One region of the Clostridium sediminicola genome, then DNA from elsewhere that is predicted to be linked to it. Evidence: riboswitches for the same ligand, from Rfam matches in the RefSeq annotation. Region 1 holds a riboswitch; the other holds the start of a gene.
What was found. Region 1 has a riboswitch for FMN ahead of ribD (bifunctional diaminohydroxyphosphoribosylaminopyrimidine deaminase/5-amino-6-(5-phosphoribosylamino)uracil reductase RibD). Riboswitches for the same ligand answer to the same signal wherever they lie in the genome.
Positions count from the first base shown of each region.

Region 2: it holds a riboswitch for FMN, as region 1 does, so the genes downstream of both, ACQ3F0_RS04460 (ECF transporter S component) here and ribD (bifunctional diaminohydroxyphosphoribosylaminopyrimidine deaminase/5-amino-6-(5-phosphoribosylamino)uracil reductase RibD) in region 1, are expected to answer to the same signal.

Region 1 is NZ_BAABMF010000007.1:80,146-83,380, reverse strand. Features, by position in the region: gene ACQ3F0_RS13200 (pyridoxal-phosphate-dependent aminotransferase family protein) at 1-184, opposite strand, end outside; gene ACQ3F0_RS13195 (ECF transporter S component) at 200-751, opposite strand; FMN riboswitch at 1,270-1,402, shown strand; gene ribD (bifunctional diaminohydroxyphosphoribosylaminopyrimidine deaminase/5-amino-6-(5-phosphoribosylamino)uracil reductase RibD) at 1,750-2,844, shown strand; gene ACQ3F0_RS13185 (riboflavin synthase) at 2,927-3,235, shown strand, end outside.
Region 2 is NZ_BAABMF010000002.1:150,883-154,117, reverse strand. Features, by position in the region: gene ACQ3F0_RS04465 (Tex family protein) at 1-2,040, shown strand, start outside; FMN riboswitch at 2,093-2,207, shown strand; gene ACQ3F0_RS04460 (ECF transporter S component) at 2,416-3,045, shown strand; gene phaZ (intracellular short-chain-length polyhydroxyalkanoate depolymerase) at 3,203-3,235, shown strand, end outside.

The DNA of each region.
Region 1 (3,235 bases):
CTCCACTTAGAATAAGAACATCATTTTCTGTTTTCATTAATTTTTGCAATTTAGTGCATGTATTTAAGTAGAAGTCATAAAAATTCAAATCTAAATCTGGATTAGTAATAGGATTTGCCAGAGCACTTCTTACCGCTTCATTAACATAAGTAGGGCCAGGAGTCATTATTAAAGTTTCTTTCATTTTATCACCTCAAAATTATACGAAATTTTTTATTTTTAGTTTAATTAGTGAAGCAGCCAATGGGATTCCAAGGATAGCTCCAAAAACGATTTGAATTATATTTCCTGGAATTGATGTAACTGGTGCTAACCAATTTCCGTAAATTGCGATTTCGGTAATATAGTAGCCGAAGATCATCCAAATGCCTGCTAGTGTTATACCTAATAAATTCCAAGAAAGTTTCTCTCCGTTTCTGTTTTTAGCATTAGCAATACTTCCTATAATATACCCCATCACACCTCGTACAATAAAAGTAAAGGGAGCCCAAATTACCCATCCAGATAACAAGTCAAAGATGGCCATACCAAAAGCACCTGCAATAGCACCTTTTTTCTTACCAAATAATATTGATATTGAAAAAAGCATAACATTACCTAGATGAATTAAACCACCATTAACTGAAATAGGTAGTCTAATATTAATAAATTTTGTTGCAATAAAAACCAAAGCAATACATAGAGCAGATAAAGTTAAATCTTTTACAGCAAAATTCCTTTTTGTTAGTGTAATATTTTGTTTTTGTTCCATGAGAAATCCCCCTTTTGTTTGTTTGGCGCTGTTTTAAGATGATAATGATAATTGTAAATATTGAGTACAAAATCGAAATAAAATGCGAAACAAATCAGTGACAAGTGATAAGTTATAAGTGATAAGTTAAGGATGATCTTCTTTAGGAAAATCTTTAACTAAGCCTTTGTTAGCTTCGCTAACTGAAATAATGTTCTTTTGCTGATGCAAAAGGAATCTTTTTATCTTTTATTTAGTTAAAAGCTCTCGCTTGCGAAAGGTATTCACAACTTGTCACTTATCACTTGTAACTTGTCATTATAAATTTCGAACTTGTTTGCAATTCATAGATAGTGTGTCTAATAATTTTAATCAATAACATCTTAAAGTCGAGCTATTTGTTGAAATAATCATAGTACGTTTATTAAATCAAAGCAAATGTATCGATACAATATTAGAAAGGTAATCAGAAATACAAAATGCAAAATACATATTGACAAAATTGATAGAGGGTAATATAATACAAATATAAAAATTAAATAAAACTTCAGGGCAGGGTGTGATTCCCTACCGGCGGTTATAGTCCGCGAGCTATTTGTATAAATGATATAAATAGTTGACTTGGTGAAATTCCAAGACCGACAGTTAAAGTCTGGATGGAAGAAGGAATATTAAGCTTTAATAAGGTTATTTTTATGATCTGATTTTATCAACTCTGAGGAATTTATAATTCTTCAGGGTTTTTTATATATAGAAACTAACAAAAAGTTTCTAAAGATTATAAAAGACGGTTAAACCACAAAAGTAAGTTAAACTTAAATTACTTTATGGTAGAACAATAAGATAACTTTTTTTATGATTAAAAATGCTCTGAAGATTAAAATCTTCAGAGCATTTTTATTTTCTATTAAATTTAAGTTTTTCAGTAAAAAGATATCAATAACTATTATATATTGATATGAGTAAATATTATTGACTAGGGAAAAGTAGGATTAGAGAAGGTCAAAGGTGGGTAGAGTATGGATATAAAATTTATGAAAAGAGCTTTAGAGCTTGCAAATATGGGTTCTGGGTATGTTAATCCTAATCCATTAGTAGGAGCGGTTATTGTCAAGAATGATCAGATTATAAGTGAAGGGTACCATGAGTTTTATGGAGGTCCTCATGCAGAGATTAATGCTTTTAAAAATGCAAAAGAGGATGTTACAGGTGCAACTATGTATGTAACTTTGGAACCTTGTTCACACTATGGTAAAACTGGACCTTGTGCCAATGCTATAGTAGAAAAAGGAATCAAAGAGGTAATTATTGCAATGGAAGACCCTAATCCAGTGGTTGCTGGTGGCGGGATAGCAATATTAAGAAATAATGGTATTGATGTTACTTGTGGAATTATGGAAAAAGAAGCAAAAGAACTTAATGAAGTTTTTATCCATTATATTACTACAAAAACACCTTATTGTATTATGAAAACAGCAATGACCTTAGATGGCAAAATTGCTACTTATACAGGACATTCAAAGTGGATAACTAATGAAAAATCAAGAGAGTATGTACATAAAATTAGAAATCATGTTTCTGGAATAATGGTAGGTATAGGTACAGTTTTAGCAGATAATCCATCTCTTACTACTAGATTAGAAAGTGGTGAAGGTAAAGATCCAATAAGAATTATTGTTGATTCTACTGGAATAATCCCATTAGATTCTAAGGTTTTAAATTCTAAGTCAGCATCAAAAACAATAATTGCTACTACAAAAAACATTGATGATGAGAAATTAAAGTCCATTAAGAAAAAAGGTGCAGAAGTTTTAATTATGCCTTCGGAGAATAATAGAGTTAATTTGAGCAAGCTAGTAGAAAAGCTTGGAGAAAAGAAAATTGATAGTATTCTGATTGAAGGGGGAGGAACTCTAAATTGGAGTGCTCTTAGTAATGGACTAGTAAATAAAGTGATTAGTTTTATAGCACCCAAAATTATTGGAGGAAAAAATGCAAAAACGCCAGTGGAAGGAACTGGTGTAGCTACTATGGATAGTAGTATATTGATAAAAGACATGAGAATCATAACATTGGATGAAGATATTGTGATAGAAGGATACATATACAGTTGACAGTTTACAGTTGACAGTGTTTAGTTGATATTTTACAGGGAACAGTCCATCATACATATTCATATGAAAGGAGGGGATAATTTTGTTTACAGGCTTAATAGAGGAAATTGGTAAGATTAAAAAGATTGATAAATCAGGGAATTCTGCAAAGATAACTATATTAGCTAATAAAATTTTAAAGGAAGTAAAGTTGGGAGATAGTATATCAACAAATGGGGTTTGTCTAACAGTGACAAAATTTACTGAAAATGAGTTTACTGTTGATGTAATGCCAGAAACTATGAACAGAAGTAATTTAGGAAACTTAAAAACAGGAAGTAAAGTGAATCTAGAACGTGCTATGCAAGTAGGTGATAGATTTGGTGGACATATTGTTTCTGGGCATATTGAT
Region 2 (3,235 bases), on a different contig from region 1:
ACTGGTGGATTAGATGACGAGATACTAAGAAACTTGTATGAGAGACTAACATACCTTAGAAACTTAGAAGATAGAAAAAGTGATGTTATTAGAATTATTGAAGAACAAGAGAAGTTAACAGATGAACTTAGGATGAGTATAGAGAATTCGGAGACATTAACTGAAGTTGAAGATTTATATAGACCTTATAAAGCAAAGAAAAGAACAAGAGCAACAATTGCAGTGGAAAAGGGATTAAAACCGTTAGCAGCGGTAATATATAGTGGTGAATTCAAGGAAGATTTAGAAAAATTAGCTGCTGAATTTATTAATGAAGAAAATGAAGTGAATTCTGTTGAAGATGCTTTTAAAGGAGCAAAGGATATAATTGCTGAAATGATATCAGATGAAGCGGAATATAGAAAATGGATAAGAGATTTTGTTAGAAAAACAGGCAAGATTAAGTCTTCCGGAGATAGTAAAGAAACGAATCCATATGAAATGTATTATAATTATGAAGAACCAGTTATAAAAATACCATCTCATAGAATACTTGCTATAAATAGAGGGGAAAAAGAAAAAATTCTTTCTGTTAAAATAGAGGCTGACATAGAAAGAATCCTTGGATATTTAAAAAAGAATTCTCTGAAAAATAATGATATTACAGATAAATATATTGAAGAAAGTGCAGCTGATTCACTAAAAAGATTGATTTATCCATCTATTGAAAGAGAAATTAGATCAGAACTTACTGACAAAGGGGAAGAAGGGGCTATAGGTATCTTTAAAGCCAATTTAAAGGCTTTATTAATGCAAGCACCCATTAAGGGTAATGTTGTATTAGGTTATGACCCTGGCTTCAGAACCGGCTGTAAAATTGCTGTATTAGATGAAACAGGAAAACTATTAGATATAGCAACTGTTTATGCGACAGCTCCACAAAATGATGTAAAAGGTTCTATTAAAAAATTAAAAGAATTAGTATATAAACATGGAGTACAGGTTATTTCTCTTGGAAACGGTACTGCTAGTAGAGAGTCAGAAGAAGTTATCGCTCAATTGATAAAAGAAGTTAGAGAAGAAAAAGGTGTTAATCTTTCTTATGTTATAGTTTCAGAAGCAGGAGCATCAGTATACTCAGCATCAAAATTAGCATCTAAAGAATATCCAGATATAGATGTTTCTATTAGAGGAGCTATATCTATTTCTAGAAGACTACAGGATCCTCTAGCTGAACTTGTGAAAATTGATCCAAAATCAATAGGAGTTGGCCAGTATCAGCATGATGTTACACAGAAGAAACTAGATGAATCATTAAAAGGTGTAGTTGAAGATTCGGTAAATAGTGTAGGGGTAGATTTAAACATAGCAACACCAGCTTTGCTATCATATATATCAGGAATATCATCTTCTATTGCAGATAATATAGTAGCATATAGAGAAGAGAATGGTAAATTTACTACTAGGAAGCAGCTTTTAAAAGTTAAAAGACTTGGACCAAAAGCTTTTGAGCAATGTGCTGGTTTCCTAAGAGTACCAGAGAGTAAAGAAGTACTTGATAATACAGCAGTTCATCCAGAATCATATAAAGCAACCAAAGCTTTGTTAGCTACTTTGAAATATCAAGAGAACCAAATAGGTAAAGAAGATATTAGTATTATAGATAAAACTGCTGAACTTTATGGCTTAGAAAAATTATCTGAAAGTATAGGAATTGGAGTTCCAACTTTAAAAGATATATTAAAAGAAATTAAAAAGCCAGGTAGAGATCCTAGAGAAGAATTACCAAAACCAATACTTAAACAAGGGGTTATTGAAATGAATCAATTAAAACCGGGTATGGTTCTTGCAGGCACTGTTAGAAATGTTGCAGATTTTGGTGCATTTGTAGATATAGGAGTGCATCAAGATGGTTTGGTACATATTAGTCAATTATCAGACTCATTTGTAAAGCATCCACTTGATATTGTTAAAGTAGGTGATGTGGTGAATGTAGAAATTATTGATGTTGATGAAAAAAGAGGAAGAATATCATTATCAATGAAAAATATTAAACAATAAAAGCTTGATTATAACGAAAAGAGTTGTTATAATTATCTTATAAAATAGAATAAAATATCTTCAGGGCAGGGTGAAATTCCCGACCGGCGGTTATAGTCCGCGAGCCGAAAGGCTGACTTGGTGAAACTCCAAGACCGACAGTAAAGTCTGGATGGTAGAGGGTATAAGTATAATTATGTTATTACGTCCTGATGTTTATCGTCAGGACTTTTTTATTTATACTAACCTCTAATTTTATAGGTAAACCTTGCGTAAACTTAATCTATACATGTATAAAATCACAGGTATTAATGAGTTTTGGACTTGCATAGATTAATAGTTGAAGTGGCTTATCCTTATTTTCTTGAAGAATAAAAAATTAGGAGGGTTTTGCACATGAAAAATATTAAATTAAACAGAATGGTTAAAATTTCATTATTATCGGTTATGGCGTTTTTATTAATGTTTATCGACGTTCCACTTCCAATTTTCCCGGCTTTCTTGAAAATTGATATAAGTGATCTTCCAGCATTATTAGGGGCATTTGCAATGGGGCCTATAGCCGGAGTTGCAATTGAATTATTTAAGAACATACTTATTTTAATTCTTAAAGGAACTTCATCAGGATTTGTTGGAGAATTTGCTAACTTTACAGTAGGTGCAATTTTTGTTTTAGTTTCTGGTTATATATATAAATTGAATAAAACTAAGAAAATGGCAATCATAAGTTTATTTGCAGGAGTTTTGGCATTTTCAATAGGTGCAACAGTATTAAATTATTTTGTATTCTTACCTTTATATTCAGTTGCATTTAAGATGCCTGTAGAAGCATTCATTGGAATGGGAGCTGCGGTAAATTCGAATATAGATAGTTTATTAGATTTTGTATTACTTTCAATTTTACCTTTCAATTTATTAAAAGGTGTAGTAGTTGCAGCTATAACAATACCTGTATACAAATCTGTTTCGGGTTATCTTCAAAGTGAAGAGTTAACAGCTGATCAAAAGAAAACAGCATATAGATAATATTGAGACTGTTTATACACTTGGTGTATAAACAGTCTTTTTGCATTTATTAATAAGAAGTTTTCATATAATTATATAGAATCTATATATACCATAGATAGAACTATTGGATGGTGGCATGGTTTTTGCTAAATTAATTCAAAAGGAGGTTTTACAAATGAATAATTTTGAGTTAAAGAAAGTGCAAATT